Regions from separate parts of the Stenotrophomonas sp. GW821-FHT01H02A genome, predicted to be linked through region 3. Evidence: predicted binding sites of a transcription regulator. Region 3 holds the regulator's gene; each other region holds the start of a gene.
The links. Region 3 encodes FliA, which starts transcription of late flagellar genes. Its sites were predicted from a motif close to TAAAGTTTNNCNNNCNNNGGCCGATAA; they were not measured.

Region 1: AC07WC_RS04750 (methyl-accepting chemotaxis protein) is a predicted target of FliA. The motif match lies at 2,289-2,315, and genes of this name have one in related genera.
Region 2: AC07WC_RS14355 (methyl-accepting chemotaxis protein) is a predicted target of FliA. The motif match lies at 2,307-2,333, and genes of this name have one in related genera.
Region 4: AC07WC_RS04450 (HDOD domain-containing protein) is a predicted target of FliA. The motif match lies at 1,933-1,959, and genes of this name have one in related genera.

What each region holds. Positions count from the first base shown of each region.
Region 1 covers NZ_JBWKWI010000002.1:301,451-305,659, reverse strand. Annotated here, with positions in the region: gene AC07WC_RS04765 (adenylosuccinate synthase) at 1-154, shown strand, start outside; gene AC07WC_RS04760 (M23 family metallopeptidase) at 453-1,151, opposite strand; gene AC07WC_RS04755 (L,D-transpeptidase family protein) at 1,156-2,133, opposite strand; gene AC07WC_RS04750 (methyl-accepting chemotaxis protein) at 2,350-4,209, shown strand, end outside.
Region 2 covers NZ_JBWKWI010000009.1:76,691-80,899, forward strand. Annotated here, with positions in the region: gene AC07WC_RS14340 (aldo/keto reductase) at 1-742, shown strand, start outside; gene AC07WC_RS14345 (NAD(P)/FAD-dependent oxidoreductase) at 832-1,740, opposite strand; gene AC07WC_RS14350 (Rrf2 family transcriptional regulator) at 1,730-2,182, opposite strand; gene AC07WC_RS14355 (methyl-accepting chemotaxis protein) at 2,364-4,209, shown strand, end outside.
Region 3 covers NZ_JBWKWI010000003.1:356,408-360,616, forward strand. Annotated here, with positions in the region: gene AC07WC_RS07165 (chemotaxis protein CheA) at 1-1,221, opposite strand, end outside; gene AC07WC_RS07170 (protein phosphatase CheZ) at 1,227-1,841, opposite strand; gene cheY (chemotaxis response regulator CheY) at 1,841-2,233, opposite strand; gene AC07WC_RS07180 (RNA polymerase sigma factor FliA) at 2,250-2,996, opposite strand; gene AC07WC_RS07185 (MinD/ParA family ATP-binding protein) at 2,993-3,880, opposite strand; gene AC07WC_RS07190 (AAA family ATPase) at 3,867-4,209, opposite strand, start outside.
Region 4 covers NZ_JBWKWI010000002.1:230,914-235,122, forward strand. Annotated here, with positions in the region: gene AC07WC_RS04445 (phospholipase D family protein) at 1-734, shown strand, start outside; gene AC07WC_RS04450 (HDOD domain-containing protein) at 736-1,833, opposite strand; gene AC07WC_RS04455 (Glu/Leu/Phe/Val dehydrogenase dimerization domain-containing protein) at 2,128-3,225, shown strand; gene AC07WC_RS04460 (S8 family serine peptidase) at 3,307-4,209, opposite strand, start outside.

The DNA.
Region 1 (4,209 bases), on a different contig from region 3:
GAACACCCACGGCATCACCAACTGGGATGACCTGCCGCCGGCCGCCCGCGCTTACCTGCGCGCGCTGGAAGAGCTGGCCGGTTGCCCGGTCAGCATCGTCTCGACCGGCCCGGACCGCGACCACACCATGGTCCTGCAGGACCCGTTCGCCTGATCAGGCGCAGGCGTGCCGGGCAGGCCTGGTAGTGCCTGAAGGTGCAGGAAGAGCCCCGCGAAAGCGGGGCTTTTTCGTGGCGGGCGCCTCAGCGTTGGCCGGCGCCCATCCGCACGTCGGACAATTCCAGGTTGCCGTCCTGGTTCGCGTCCAGCCGTTGGAAACGCATCTCCGAGGAGCGGTGCATCTCTTCGGCACTCAGTCGCTGGCGAGCTCAATGACCGCCTGGACGTGCTGCCTGGTCGTGCCTGGGAAACTGGCGCGGGCGATGCGGGACGCAGCCCCCGGCCCACGTTGATCAGAGCGCCTGCTGACCTTTCAGTACCGGATAGGGGTTGATGGATTCGCCCTTCCACCACTGCTTTTCCGGACCCAGTACGTGGATCTCGAAATGCAGGTGCGGCGCTTCGGGACTGGCATTACCGGTGCTGCCGACGTAGCCGATCACCTCGCCACGCTTGATCGTCTTCTTCTCGACCAGACCGTCGGCATAGCGGTCCAGGTGCGCGTAGTAGTAGCAGTAACGGCCGCTCGGTTCGAACTGGTACACGGTCAGCCCGCCGCGCACGCTGTCGAACAGCTTCTCCACCGTGCCATCGGCAACGGCCAGCACCGGCGTACCGTTCGGCGCCAGGATGTCGATCGCATCGTGCACGCGGCCTTCGCTGCGCGCATCGGTGAACGTGTCCTGCAGTTGGTCAGCACGGATGCCCTGGACAGGCAGCAGCAACGCGCCGGCCGCGTCCTCCGGTGCGGGTGCGGGCGCGGGTGCGGAACCGCCCGCGTCAGGCGCGGGCGGTGAGGGCGTGGTCTGGATCGGCGCCGGCGCGGGTGCAGGTGGCGGTGGCACGTCGAGTGCGGCGCGGGTGGAACTCGTGGCCGAGCCTACTTTGGCCGGCTCGGCGGCACCCAGGCGGGCAGAGGGGCCGGGCGCCAGCAGCCAGTACCCGACCACGCCGATCACCAGGCCTACCGCCAGCAGTCGCAGTGTCTTCATGTGCTTACTCCTGCATCACGACCGGCACGGAGGCATCCACCGCATCGGCCACCTGCAGCGCATCCCAGTTGGTCATGCGCACGCAGCCGTGCGATTCGGTCTTGCCGACATGGCCGGGCTCGGGGGTGCCGTGCAGGCCGTAATGCGGCTTGGAGATGTCGATCCAGACCACGCCGACCGGATTGTTCGGGCCCGGCGGCAGCACCGCCTTGCTATCGCCGGCCTTGGCGTCCCAGAACAGCTTGGGGTTGTAGTGGAAGGTGGGATCGCGCGAGATGCCGAGGATCGTCCACTTCCCGATCGGGAGGGGGTCATGCTTGCTGCCCGAAGACACCGGGAACTGCGCGTAGACGTTGCCATCGGCATCGAACAGTCGCAGCGTCGAGTCGGACTTGTCGATCACCAGCTTGCTGGCCTTGGCCAGCGGCGTCACCGCGATGTTCGGCACCTGGATCACGCTGCCGGCCTTGCCCAGGTCCACGCCCGGGTTGAGGGTTTTCAGCAGGTCCGGCGAGGCGTGGAAGCGTTCGCCCAGCGCCTCTTCTACCGAGCCGAAGCCCAATGCTTTCAACTTGGCCTGTTCGGCCGGGCCCTTCGGCACGGGGTGGAACGGGCCGGCGACGTCCTCGGCGGTCAGCGTGTAGCGCACCAGGGGCGGCGCGCTGTCCGGTTGCAGGGCCTGCCATGTCGCATCGTCCAGTTCGCCGGTGACCTTCAATCCGCGCGCGGCCTGGAACCCGGAAACCGCGCGCTTCTGGTTGGAGCCGACTTCACCATCGATCTGCCCGGGCGAGAAATGCGCCCGATCCAGCAGCACCTGCGCATGGAGATCCGAGCGTGGGCCGGTGGCCACCGGCGTCTCGGCGTCGATACTCGTCGCGGCCGGCGCGGGTGCCGTCTGCGCGATGGCCCAGCCTGAGGACGCCCCCAGGGCGAGGGCAAGCGTGGTGACGCGGGCGATTCGGTGCAGGCGAAGGGACATCGGCAACTCCAGCGGGAACGTGTTTCCACCATGCCTGCCCGGCGTGCGCACTCACCGTGAAAAGCCTGACGCGGGGCTGAGTGGCGGTGCAGAACAAGCTGCGCATGGCGCAGGGCGTTACGTGAATCCATTCACAGCGTGGTCACGCCCGCCGGTCAAGGCGCTGCATCCGGCGCCGATACCAGCCCACCCCCCCCCACGTTTTTTGGATGTCTCATGGATTTTTTGCGGAACGTCAGCGTTGTCTGGCGTCTAGGTATGGGCTTCGGCCTGTTGTTGCTGCTGGTGGCGGCCGTCGTGGCCACCGGCGCTGCCGGCAGTGCGGTGCAGAAGCGCGCGATGCAGCAGGTGGTCGAGGTCAACGTGGCCAAAGTGCGGCTGCTCTCGGACATGCTCGATGCCAATAACCAGATGATGGTCGTGCGCCGGGAAATGCTGATCCGCCAGGGCGACGGCCTGGCCGATGATGAGGCGCGCATCGCCGCGCTCGTCGCGCGCTATGAAGCGAGCTGGATGGCCTACCAGGCATTGCCGACGCAGCCAGGCGACCAGCCCATCGGTGAGGCCATCGCCGCCCGGCGCGCTGCGGCACGTCCGCTCAACAAGCAGATGAGCGAACAGATGGAGCAGGGCGACTTCGCCGCGGCCACCGCACTCACCCTGGGTGCGGTGCAGGAGGCGGCCAATGGGTGGAACCAGGCCCTCAGTGATGGCGTGGTCTACGAGGAAAAGCAAAGCCGCGAGGCCGCTGCCGATGCGATCCGGCTCGGCGAGCGCACGCTGCTGCAGCTGCTTGTATTGGGCGCGATTGCGCTGGTGGTCGGCATCGCCGCGTCCGTCCTGATCGGCCGCAGCCTGACCGGGCCGTTGGCCCGGGCGGTCGCCCTGGCGACGCGGATGGCCAAGGGCGACCTGGCGCAGGACGTCCAGCTGGGTGGCCGCGACGAAATCACCCAGCTCGGCAATGCCATGGCGACGGTCCGCCAGAGCGTCCAGGGCGCGATCGCCGCGCAGCTGGACATGGCGCGCCAGCACGACGCCGGCGCCCTCCGTCATCGCATGGATGAATCCGCCTTCCCGGGCGATTTCGGGCGGATGATCCGTGCCACCAACGAGCTGGTCGGTTCCCACGTCGCGGTGGAGTTCCACATGGTCGAGGTAATGCAGCGCTACGCGATCGGCGATCTGAGCCGCGATCTGGACAGCTATCCGGGCGAGAAGGCCGTGCTCACCAGCACCATGGCCACGGTCAAGGCCAGCCTGATGGCGATCAACCAGCAGATCGAGACGCTGGCCGCGGCCGCGCATGCCGGCGACTTTTCGGTGCGCGGCAGCGAGCAGGCGTTCCAGTTCCAGTTCCGGGCCATGGTGGCCCAGCTCAACGGCATGATGGCCAGTTCGCAGAGCAGCATCGCCGATCTCTCGCAGGTGCTGCGTGCGATCTCCACCGGCGACCTGACCGCGCGGATGGAGGGCGATTACGAAGGCGTCTTCGCGCAGATGCGTGACGATGCGACGGTTACTGCCGTGCAGTTGACCGGCATCGTGCAGCAGATCCAGGGCGCGGCCGGCAGCATCAACGATGCCGCGCAGGAACTGGCGGCCGGCCATCACGATCTGTCGCGCCGCACCGAGCAGCAGGCGGCCAATCTGGAGGAAGCGGCGGCTTCGATGGAAGAGCTGACCTCCACGGTGCGGCAGAACGCCGAGCTCGCCAACCAGGCTGACCTGGAAGCCCATGCGGCCGGCGCCGCGGTGAAGGCGACCGAGCAGGCGATCGCGCAGATGGCCGCGGTGATGAACGAGATCGACCAGTCCTCGGCGCGCATTGCCGAGATCTCGTCGGTGATCGACGGCATCGCGTTCCAGACCAACATCCTGGCCCTGAACGCCGCGGTGGAAGCGGCCCGCGCCGGCGAGAACGGGCGCGGCTTCGCGGTCGTGGCCACCGAGGTGCGTACCCTGGCCCAGCGTGCCGGGACAGCGGCCAAGGAGATCAAGGATCTGATCGACGACGCCAGCAGCAAGGTCAGGACCGGGCTGGATGTCACGGTGCAGTCCGAAGCGGCGATCGCC
Region 2 (4,209 bases), on a different contig from region 3:
GTTCAAACACAGTGGCAAGCGTGACAAGGTGGTGCTGGCGACCAAGGTGGCCAAGTGGTCCGAACACCCGGGCCTGTCCGCCGACAACATCACCGCGGCGGTGGAGGACTCGCTGCGCCGCCTGCAGACCGACGTGATCGATCTGTACCAGGCGCACGAGGATGATGAATCCACCCCGCTCGAATCCACGCTGGCGGCCTTCGGTCGCCTGATCGAACAGGGCAAGGTGCGCGCGATCGGTGCCTCCAACTACAGCGCCGAGCGCCTGCGCGATGCCTTGAAGGTCTCGGCCGACTACAAGCTGCCCCGCTACGAGACGCTGCAACCGGAGTACAACCTGTACGACCGTGCCGGCTACGAAGCCGGGCTGGAAGCGGTGGTGCGCGAAGCGCAGCTGGGCGTGATCAGCTACTACTCGCTGGCCAGTGGCTTCCTCAGCGGCAAGTACCGCAGTGCCGCCGATGCGGGCAAGAGCAGCGCGCGCGGCCAGAGTGTGGTGGACAAATACGTCAATCCGCGCGGCCTGCGCATCCTCGCCGCGCTGGACGATGTGGCCAGCACGCATGGCGTGAGCCCCTCGCAGGTGGCGATCGCGTGGTTGATCGCACGCCCGGGCATCACCGCGCCGATCGTCAGCGCCACCAGTGTCGAGCAGTTGAAGGATGTGCTGGCGGCCGCGAACGTCGCGCTGTCGACGCAGGATGTGCAGCAGCTGGATGCGGCGAGCGCCGAACAGGGCTGAGCACACCGCCCTGTGTGACGGACAGCCGCCGCAGGGCGGCTGTGTCCGTCCGGGGCGGGCGTTCCGTTTCCAGTCCGGGCTCGCTCGTCTTATCGGCTTGCCCGGCTGTCTTCGGCGACCAGCGCGTGGTGCAGGCTCACGCCAGCGCGCACGCCTTCGGCACTGGCCAGGCTGATGTTGCCGACCAGCGTTGCGTCGCCCGCGGCGTAAATGCCGGGCACGCTGGTCTGCTTGCCCGCGTCGACCTGGACCAGCACACCGATCGGGCTGTCCTCCAGCGCGCAGCCCAGCTGCTCGACCAACGGCGTGCCCATGTGCTGCCCCGCGGTGACGAACAGCGCGCGCAGTTCGATCCGGCGGCCATCGGCGAGCACGGCCGCGCTCAATGCGGGTGCTTCACCTTCCAGCCCGGTCACCGCCTCGTGCTCGATGCTGACCCCGCGATGCTGCAGGGCGGCGAGTTCCTCCGGCGCCAGTGTCATGCCGTGCGCGAACAGGGTGACGTTGCCCCAGTCCGCGAGCAACGCGGCCATCGTCGCGGATTTCTCATGCCCGCCCAGCAGGCCGATCGCACCGCCGCCGATTTCATAGCCATGGCAGTACGGGCAATGCACCACGCTGTGGCCCCAGCGTTCGGCCAGCCCAGGCAGTTCCGGCAGCGCATCGCGGATGCCGGTTGCCAGCAGCAGCTTGCGCGTGGCCCAGGTGTCACCGTTCGCGGTGCCGACCACGAAACCATCCACGGTCGGCTGGGCCGTGCAGACCGTGTCACTGATCCAGCGCACGGTGGGATAGTCCAGCAACTGCGCCTTGGCGTTGCGCAGCAGCTCGGCGCCGGCGATGCCATCCTGGCCGAGGACACCGTGGGAATGTGCGGCGAAGCGGTTGCGTGGCAGGCCGCTGTCGATCACCAGCACCTCGCGGCGCGCACGCGCCAGGATCAGGGCAGCGGACAGGCCGGCGAAACTGCCGCCGACGACAATCGCATCAAGCGTCATGGGGAACTCCTGCAGCGTGGTGAGCCAGGTGGCGGGCGAATTCCTCGCCCAACGTGGCCAGGGTGGTGTCGCGCAGGCGGGCCTCGAGCAGGGCCTGGGCCTGGCGGTAACTGTCGTCGAGTGCCTCGTTGACCACGCGCTGCACCGGGCAGCCGCGTCCGGTCTCGCGTGCGCCGGTGTGCAGCAGGGCGGGCGCACCGATGGCGAGATACACATCGTGCAGCGTGATCTGCGCCGGCGCCCGGGCGAGTTGGGCGCCGCCCCCGTGGCCACGCACGGTCGTCACCAGGCCGCCCTTGTTCAGGGCCGACAGCAGACGCCGGATCACCACGGGATGGGTCGGCAGGCAAGTAGCGAGCTGTTCGGAGGTGCGCGGGCCGTCCTGGCCGACCAGATGGGCCATCACGTGCAGCGCGTCGGAAAACTGGTTGCTGGATTTCATGTAACAACGATAGTTACATATTGATTGCCTGTCCAGTCCTGTTTCGTTCCATTTTTAGCTTACTTCCGCATACACGCAGCCTTCACAACATTGAATGGAACGCGAAGCGTGATTGGCGTCGCACTTCAGGGTGTCCCCAACAGACCGATACCGCATCGCCCTTCCTTACTTTTGATCTCTCATGACGTCCTCCGCACCGGCGCGTCCACGCGCCCTGAGTCTTCAATTCAAACTGCTGGGCGCGCTGTCGCTCGGCCTGGTCATCATCGTGCTGGCCGCCTTGGCCGGGCTGGGCTCGGCCTGGCGGCACCTGGCGGCCGAGGTGCCCGTCGAGGTCGCTCGCAAGGCACAGGCCGAGCTGCTGCAGCGCGGGTTCCGCCTGCAGGTGCAGGAGTGGAAGAACGTGTTGATCCGCGGTGCCGATGACGCCCAGCGCGAGCGCCACCTGGCCGCGTTCACTGCGGAAGGACGCCGCATTGAAGCCCTGGCCGGCACGCTGGCGACCAGCCGCGACGAACAGACACGCACGCTGGCCAACCGGTTCCTGGCCGAGCACCGCGCATTGGAGGCCCGCTACCGCGGCGCGCTGGAGGCGTTCGCGTCCAGTGGCTATGACACCCAGGCCGGCGACGCGCTGGTGCTCGGGGCCGACCGTGCCGTGGGTACCACCTTGGATGCACTGGCTGCGCGGGCCAGCGAGCGCGCGGCGTACGAGACCAACGCCACTTCCGAGCGCGCCCGCGAAGCGCTGGTCGCCTCGGCGATCGTCACGGCACTGGCGGCGGTGCTGCTGCTGGTCGCGCTTACCGTGTGGCTGCGGCGCGCGGTGATCGCCCCGGTGGTCGCGGTGGAAGCGGCGGCACGCGCGGTGGCACGCGGTGATCTGGAGCATGTCGTGGTGGTGCGCAGCCACGACGAGATCGGTCGCCTCGGCACCGCGATGCGCGCGGTGACCCAGACCCTGAAGGACGTGCTGGCCGCGCAGGCGACCATGGCACAGCGCCACGACGCCGGTGAGATCAGCTACCGCATGGACGCCACGGCATTCCCCGGCGGCTATGGGCAGATGGTGCGCGACACCAACACCCTGGTCGCCAACCACATCCAGGTGAAGCTGCGGGCGATCGAGATCATGGGCCACTACGCGGTCGGTGATCTGTCGGTGGACATGGAGCGCCTGCCCGGCGAGAAGGCGGTGATCACCCAGGCACTGGATACGGCCAAGGCCAACCTCGGTGCGATCAATGCCGAGATCAAGCGGCTGGCCGAGGCCGCCGCCGTGGGCGATTTCAGCCAGCGCGGCGATGAAGCGCGTTATCAGCACGACTTCGGCGAGATGGTCGGCGGCCTCAACCGCCTGATGCACACCACCGAGCAGGACCTGGGCGAGGCCTCGCGCGTGCTCCAGGCGATCGCCGGCGGTGATCTCAGCGCGCGCATGCACGGCGACTTCCATGGCGTGTTCGCGCGCATGCGCGATGACATGGCGCGCACCACCGGTCAGCTGGCCACCATCGTCGGCGACATCAAGCAGGCCGCGCAGTCGATCCAGACCGCGGCCGGCGAGATCGCCGCAGGCAACAGCGATCTGTCGCGCCGTACCGAACAGCAGGCGGCCAACCTGGAAGAGACCGCCGCCTCGATGGAGGAACTCACCTCCACCGTGCGCCAGAACGCCGAGCATGCGCGCCGGGCCAACCAGCTCGCGATCAACGCCGCGTCGGTCGCCATGCAGGGCGGCGAGGTGGTTGGCGAGGTGGTCACCACGATGGGGGCGATGCAGTCGTCGTCGCGGCAGATCGCCGAGATCATCGGCGTCATCGACGGCATCGCGTTCCAGACCAACATCCTCGCGCTCAACGCCGCCGTCGAAGCGGCACGCGCCGGCGAGCAGGGCCGCGGCTTCGCGGTGGTCGCCAGCGAAGTGCGCACGCTGGCGCAGCGCTCGGCCGGTGCGGCCAAGGAGATCAAGGGGCTCATCGATCGGTCGGTCGCCGATGTCGACCGCGGCGCGGTACTGGTGCAGC
Region 3 (4,209 bases):
GTCGATCAAGCCCTTCTCGCGCGCCTTCTGGCGCAGGCGTTCGGGATCGATGCCGGCGCCGTCGTCCTGCACTTCGATGCTGACGTAGTCGCCTTCCTGCTGGGCCGACAGGCGCACGTGGCCGCTGCGCGGCTTGCCCTGGGCCTCGCGCAGGTCGGGCATTTCCACGCCATGGTCGATCGCATTGCGGACCAGATGGACCAGCGGATCGGCCAGCGCTTCGACCAGGTTGCGGTCGAGTTCGGTTTCCGCGCCGATCAGTTCCAGTTCGACTTCCTTCTTCAGCGACCGCGCCACGTCGCGGGCCACCTTGGGAAAGCGCGAGAACACCTTGCCGACCGGCTGCATGCGCGTGCGCATGACCGCCGACTGCAGCCGTGCGGTCGCGATGTCCAGCGTGGACACCGCGCGGTCGAGCTCTTCATCGTGCAGGCGCGCGCGCAGGGTCTTGAGTCGGTTGCGCGAGAGCACCAGCTCGCCGATCAGGTTGACGATCGCATCCAGGCGCTTGGTGTCCACGCGCACCGTGTGTTCGGCTTCGGCGACCGGTTTGGCCGGGGCCGGCTTCGCGCTCGGTGCCGCCGGTGCCGCCGTGGCGCGAGGAGCGGGCGAGGGTGTACTGGTTATCGCGTTGGCACCGGGAACGGCGCCACCGTGCAACTGGTCCAGCAGCGCTTCGAACTCGTCTTCGCCGATCAGGCCGTCGTCCTGCTTCGGCGCGGCAACGGCGGCCGGCGCCGCGCCACCATGCAGCTGGTCGAGCAGGGCTTCGAACTCATCATCGGTGATCAGTTCGCCACCGCTGCCGGCCGTGGGAGCGGCCGCGGGCGTCGGCGTGGCCGGACCGTTGACGTCGAACTGGGCGATCAGTTCCGGCGGGGCATACCCCGGCTCGGTCCCGGCCGAGACCGAATCCAGCATCGACTGCAGGTAGTCCAGCGACTGCTGGGCCGCATCGAAATGGTGGGCCTGCAGCGTGGCCTGGCCCGAGCGCGCCATGCCGAGGGTTTCCTCGGCGGCGTGGCACAGCTCGACCATCGCCTGGATGCCGAGGAAGCCGGCACCGCCCTTGAGGGTGTGGAAACCACGGAACACGGCGTTGAGCTGGTCGGCATCCTGGGGCGCCTGCTCCAGCGACACCAGCTGTTCGCCGAGGCGGTCCAGGATTTCCTGGGCCTCGAGGATGAAATCGGCAGCGATATCGTCTGGCACAGCACTCATGATCGTTACAGTCCCAGGTCCGAGAGCAGGTCGTCGGCGTCGTTCTGTGACACCGCATGGCGATCCAGGCCATTCACGGCCGGGCCGGCCAGGCCGTTGTTGTCGCGCTTGCTGTCGTCGTCCTGCGGCGGCAGGCCGAGCGCGCCGAAGCCCTCGTGCACGCGCCGCACGATCCCGACCACGCGGCGGATGATCTGGCCGGTGAGGTCCTGGTAGCTCTGCGTCAGCGCGATTTCGGTCAGGTTGTGGCGGATCCGGTCCAGCTGCTGGTCCTGGTCGGGCGTCAACCCGTTGGCGCGCAGCTGCTCGGTCAGCGAGCGACATTCCTCGGCCAGGTCCAGCGTGCGGTGGGTGGCCTGTTCGGTCATCGCCACCACGTGGTCCAGGCGCGCGCAGGCATCATCCAGCTCGCCGGCTTCGCTGGGCAGGCTGGGCAGTTCGCCCAGGGCCTGGCCGAGCTCGCGGGCCAGGCGGTTCAGGCCGGCCATCATCGGCTGCGTGCGCAGCGCGGCGAGCGCGTCGATTTCCCGGCGCCAACCGGCCTCGTCACCACTCTCCAGTGCGGCCAGGGCGTCCTGCAGGCGCTGCACCAGCGCGGATTTGTCGCTCAGGGTTTCCATCAGGCGCTCGCTGCCAGGCGTTCGAAGATCTTGCCGAGCTTTTCTTCCAGGGTCTGCGCGGTGAACGGTTTGATGATGTAGCCGTTCACGCCGGCCTGGGCGGCTTCGATGATCTGCTCGCGCTTGGCTTCAGCGGTGACCATCAGCACCGGCAGGGTCTTGAGCTTGGCATCGGCACGCACGGCCTTGAGCAGGTCGATGCCGGTCATGACTGGCATGTTCCAGTCGGTGACCACGAAATCGAACGGCTGGCTCTGCAACATCGCCAGCGCGGCATGCCCGTCCTCGGCTTCGGCCGTATTGGTGAAGCCCAGATCGCCCAGCAGGTTCTTGACGATACGACGCATGGTCGAGAAGTCGTCGACGATCAGGATACGCATGTTCTTGTTCAAAGCATTTTCCTCGATTTCAATGGTTCTCGAGGCCGGCGTCTGCCGCCTCGAAGATCTTCAGCCGGCCCCGCAGGCGCAGCACGGCCTGGCCATGGATCTGGCACACGCGCGATTCGCTGACACCCAGTACGGCACCGATCTCTTTCAGGTTCAGTTCCTGCTCGTAGTACAGCGACAGGACCAGCTGTTCGCGTTCGGGCAGCAGGCCGATCGCATTGCCCAGCTCGCGCCCGAATTCGCCGCGCTCCAGGACCTGCTGCGGGGTCGGGCCGCCCTGGGCGACGGTGTCCAGCTCGCCCTGGTCTTCGATCCGCGATTCCAGGCTCAGCACCTGGCCGCGCGAGGCGTCTTCCATCAGGCGCAGGTAGTCCGGCAGTGGCATGTCCATCGCGGCGGCCACTTCGGTGGCGCTGGCGGCGCGGCCGGTGCTCTGCTCCAGGCGACGGATGGTCGCGGCGGCATCGCGGGCCCGGCGGTGCACCGAACGCGGCACCCAGTCGCCGCGGCGGATCTCGTCGATCATCGAGCCGCGGATGCGGATCGAGGCGTAGGTTTCGAACGAGGCGCCCTGGTCGGCGTCGTAGCTGCGCGAGGCCTCGATCAGGCCCATCATCCCGGCCTGGATCAGATCGTCCACTTCCACGCTCGCCGGCAGGCGCGCGGCCAGATGGTGGGCGATCCGCCGGACCAGGTCCGAGTGCTGGGCAATGCACTCGTTCGCGGCGGTCCGCTGGACCTCTTTGTATTGTGCTGCGCCTTTCATGCCGTCACCCCGCGCTGCTTGAGGATGCGTTCCAGGAAGAACTCGACCCCGCCACGCGGCTCGGTCGGGGCCTGCCAGCGGGCGGTGCGGCGCGCGATCTCGGTCAGCGCCAGCGCGGCCGGGCTGGAGGGATAGGCCTTGACCACCGGCTGCTGGCGCTGCACCGACAGGCGCAGCCAGTCATCCTGCGGCACGCAGCCCAGGTAGTTCAGCGAGACATCGGCGAGGAACTTCTCGCAGACGCGGGTCAGCTTTTCGTACAGCACGCGGCCTTCGTTCGGGTCGCGGACCATGTTGGCCACCACCTGGATCCGGTCCACGCCGCGCTCGCGCGAGAGCACCTTGATCAGCGCGTAGGCATCGGTGATCGAGGCCGGCTCATCGCAGACCACCACCACGGTGTCCTGCGCGGCCTGGCAGAAGGTCAGCACGCCATCGGTGATGCCGGCGGCGGTGTCCACGATCATGATGTCCAGCTCGCGCTCGAGCTCGGAGAACACGTTGACCAGGCCGACGTGCTCGGCCGGCTGCAGCTCGGCCATGTGGCGGCGGCCGGAGGCGGCGGGGACCACCAGCACGCCGCCGGGGCCTTCCATGATCACTTCTTCCAGCGTGCAGCGCCCGGCGACCAGGTCGGCCAGGGTCACCTTCGGCTGCAGGCCGAGGATCACGTCGATGTTGGCCAGGCCGAGGTCGGCGTCCAGCAGCAGCGTGCGTTTGCCCATGTCCGCCAGCGCCACGGCCAGATTGGCCGAAACGTTCGTTTTGCCCACGCCGCCCTTGCCGCCGGTGACGGCGATGGTGCGGACCGGGCCCAGCGGCTGGCTTCGGGTAGCCGACAACGGGAAGGTCTTGGTCAGCTTGGCGTACTCACGCGACGGCATGGTTCAACTCCGGGTTGCAGGGCATATCGGCCGCGCGGCGCAAATCTTCAAGGCGAAGTACAAGATTGGCCGCACTGGCACGGTGCAGGTCTTCGGGAACGTCCTGGCCATCGGTGACCCAGGTGATCGGCAGGCGGTGGTCGACCGCCACCGACAGGGCGGTACCGAAGCGGCCGGTCTCGTCCAGCTTGCTCAGCACCACGCCCTGCGGGTTGGCGGCGCTGAAGCGACGGACCACCTCGTCCATGTCGCCGAAACTGGTGTTGGCCGGCAGCACCAGCAGGGTGCGGATCTGCTCGGCGGCACGCAGCCACTGCAGCTGGGCGGCC
Region 4 (4,209 bases), on a different contig from region 3:
CGCGCTCGCAGGCGGAAAAATCGTACTACCGCGATGCACTCGACCTGCACTGGACCCGGCACGTGGAGATCGCCTCGGACCCACCGATGAAACACCGTCGCGACGATCAGGCCAGCTGGCTGGTGACGCGCCTGGTGGCGGAACTGGAAAGCACCCGGCACAAGGCGCTGCTGATCTCGCCGTACTTCGTGCCCGGCGAAGACGGCACGGCGGGGCTGGGCGCGATGGTCGCGCGTGGCGCCCAGGTCGGGGTGATCACCAACTCACTGGCCGCCAACGACGTGGCCGCCGTGCACAGCGGTTACATGCACTACCGGGCGCCGCTGCTGCGCGGTGGCGTGCAGCTGTACGAGCTCAAGTCACGCGGCAATGTCGATGGCGGCGGCCTGTTCGGCAGCAGTGGCGCCAGCCTGCACACCAAGGCCTTCATGATCGATGACCAACGCGGCTTCGTCGGCTCGTTCAACCTGGATCCACGCTCGGCGTATCTGAACACCGAGATGGGCGTGCTGTTCAACGATCCGGCGCTCGCCGCGCAACTGCGCGACGAGTATCTGCGCCTGGCCAGCCCGGAACAGAGTTACTGGGTGGCCCTGGGGCCGGACGGCGACGTGCGCTGGCTGGAGCGGGATGCGCAGCCGCCGCACTGGCTGTACAGCGAACCGGATACCGGGTTCTGGCTGCGCGCCAGCGCGCGCGCGATCAGCTGGCTGCCGCTGGAGTCGCAACTCTGACTCAGCCGGCCTGCGCCACCTCGAGTTCGGCCTCTTCACCCACCGCCCGCCCGTGCACGCGCCGCCAGATCCACTGCAGGGCATGCGGCGGTGTGTCGTCCAGCTGTTCCAGCAGGGCCAGCGCCTGGACCTGGCCGATCTGGCCATGGCGGCACAGCAGGCTGGCCGCCGCCGCCGCGCGCGCAAAGCGCAGGCTGGCCGCCAGCCCGCTGCCGCTCTGGCGGATCAGGGCATCGTGTACCGCCTTGGGCAGCTCCCACGCAGCGGCGATCCGGCTGGCCACCGGCAGGGTCCAGCTGTCCAGCAGTTCGGCCGCCAGCGCGCGTGGCGGTACCGCCACATCCTGCTCCGCACAGGCATCCAGCAGATGGCGCACCACCAGCGCGGCGCCCAGGCCCTGGGTCAGGCCCAGCCACTGCGCGGCGAAGCCATCTTCATGGGTGACCGTGCGTGCGTGATCGGCGGCAGCGCGCGAGGCCAGCAGCGCGTGCTCCCAGATCACGGCGCTGAACTGCGGAAAGGCATCGCACTGCAACTGCATCACCGGCTGCACCAGCACCGCGCTGATGATCTGGCGGATGCCATCGGTACCGACCAGGGTGACCGCGCGCTGCAGCGTCTCCACCGGGCGCGCCTGCACCCGGTAGACCGGGCTGTTGGCGATGCGCAGCAGATTGCCGGTCAGCACCGGATCCTGGCTGATGATCCCAGCCATCGCGCGCGCCGAGGCGTCGCTGTCGTTGACGGTCTGGATCAGCTGCGGCAGCAGCTGCGGCCGACGCGGCAGGTGTCTGGCCGACCAGTCCCGCGCCAGCAGCGAGGCGGTGACGGCATCGCGCAGCTCAACCGCATGCGGCGCCGCTGCGTCGGCGGCATCGCCACTGCGGGGCACCAGCGCAAGCGTGTACAGCCCGGCCTGCAGCACCGCCAACGGATCGGTGCCCGGCGGCAGCAGCCCCGCCGGCAAGGCCGCGCTGCGCTCCTGCAGTCCGCTGGCGCGGTCCATCGCGGGCGCCGCCATGCCACGCCGCTGGCGGAGCAGGACGGCCACACCCAGCAGCACCAGCACCGCGGCGCCCATCCAGATCGCGACGGTCATGCCGGTCGTCCTGGACGCACCGGGTCCCGCCCTTGCGTTGTTGCGACTGCGCCCACGTGATCCTTCCTGCGATGACCGGCCATCCACACCGTTGCCACGGCATCGGCCTGCGCTTCAGCAACTTTAATGGCGGCGCGGCAGGCGCTCCGCTGACAACACCCTCCATCGGAATGGACTAGAATGGCGCCGCGCGACCCGTCCGAGACCCGACGACGTCGCTTTTTTTGTTTTACAACCCACCTTTTGCTGGCGCGTTCGCCGCTGTTCGCCACCGTTCGCACCATCGGAGCCACCATGTTATTTGAAACCCTCGAAACCACCGGTCACGAACAAGTGGTGTTCTGCCACAGCCGCGACGCCGGTCTGAGGGCGATCATCGCCATCCACAACACCACCCTGGGCCCGGCCCTGGGCGGCGTGCGCATGCGTCCCTACGCCAGCACCGACGAGGCCCTGGCCGATGCGCTGCGCCTGAGCCGCACCATGACCTACAAGAACGCCCTGGCCGGCCTCAACGTGGGTGGCGGCAAGGCGGTGATCATCGGCGACCCGAAGCGTGACAAGAGCGAAGTGCTGTTCCGCGCGTTCGGCCGCTATGTCGATTCGCTGGGCGGGCGCTACATCACCGCCGAAGACGTGGGTACCGATGTCAACGACATGGAGAACATCTACCTGGAAAGCGAGTACGTCACCGGCGTACACCAGGTGCACGGGGGCTCCGGCGACCCGGCCCCGTTCACGGCGTATGGCGCGCTGCAGGCGTTGATGGCGGCGATGCAGCACAAGCTGGGGCATGAGGAAGTGGGCAAGGCCAGCATCGCGGTGCAGGGCCTGGGCCACATCGGCATGGAACTGGTGAAACTGCTGCGTGATCGTGGCGCCAAGTTGTACGTCAGCGACCTGGACAGCGCGCGCGTGGACCGCGCCGTCACCGAGTACGGTGCCGAAGCGGTGAAGCCGGAGGACATCTACGACGTCAACGCCGACATTTTCGCGCCGTGCGCGCTGGAAGGCGCGATCAATCCGGACACGTTGCCACGCCTGAAGTGCAAGATCGTCTGCGGCACCGCCAACAACCAGCTCTCCAGCCTGGACGTGGGCGACGAGCTGCATGCGCGCGGCATCCTCTATGCACCGGATTACGCGGTCAACGCCGGTGGCGTCATGAACGTCTCGCTGGAGATCGATGGCTACAACCGCGAGCGCGCGATGCGCCTGATCCGCAGCATCTACCACAACCTCGGCCGCATCTTCGCGCTGTCGCAGAGCGAAGGCATCGCCCCGCAACGCGCCGCCGACCAGATCGCCGAGTCGCGCATCCTTGCGATCGGCAAGCTGAAAATGCCGCTGGGCCGCAGCACGCCGCGGCGGGGCACGCTGCGCGGCAACTGAGCGCTGCGGTGGCAAACGAAGAGGGCGCGATCATCGATCGCGCCCTCTTTCATTTCGCGGACGTTGCGGCAAGACCCGCGCCTAGAACCCGGCCGAGTAGCGCAACTGCACCTGGCGCAGATCGCCGCGCGGGCCGAAGCGCTGGTCATAGCCGAACGCCAGGCGGCTGGTGCGGCTCAGCCAGGATTCCACCGAAAGCCCGAACAACCCGCCCGAGCGGGCCGGCTGCAGGCCCGCCAAGGGTGCCCAGGCTTCGACGCCGACAAAGCTGGCGTCCAAGGAAAGGCCATCACTGGACAGCTGCTGTTGCCACTCGGCGTAACCGCGCAGCGACCAGCCGCCCCAGCGGCGCTCGGCGCGCAGGCCGGCCAAGGCCTGGCTGCGCGTACTCACCGCCTCCTGCGCGCGCAGGCCGAAGCCCATGCCGCCCGCTTCACTGAAACCATCGCTGTCCACCCGGGCATACTCGGCCCCCAGGTAAGGCGTCAGCGAGGCGGTGGCGCCGCCGAAGCGGTAGCCCGACTCCACGCTGGCCGCGCTGAAGCTGCCGCCGTAGCGTGCATTGACGCCGTACTGGCCGGCACCGAGCAGCAACTGGCGATCGATCTCACGGGTGAACTGGCCGGCGCCGATCTGGCCCATGGCATACGCGCGGCCGGTGCCCCAGCCCGCGTAGACCTGCGCCTGCGATTGACGGTCGCGGCCGCGGTCACTGCCCCACTCGCGGCTGCCGTAGCTGCGCGTTTCGCCGAACGCGAAACCAAGCACGCCATGGCTGCCGAGTGCCATGTCCTGGCCCATCATCCAACCGCGGGTTGCCACCCCGTTGCCGGCGAAGCTGCCCTGCCCTGCCTCGCCCAGTACGCTCTGCCAGCTACCGCGCAGGCGCGGCGCGGCCTGCACATCGCCCACCCGGGCCGACAGCGCACGACGGTTCATGTCGATGCTGTCGAAGGTGGCCGCCGTGGCCAACGCGTGGGCTTT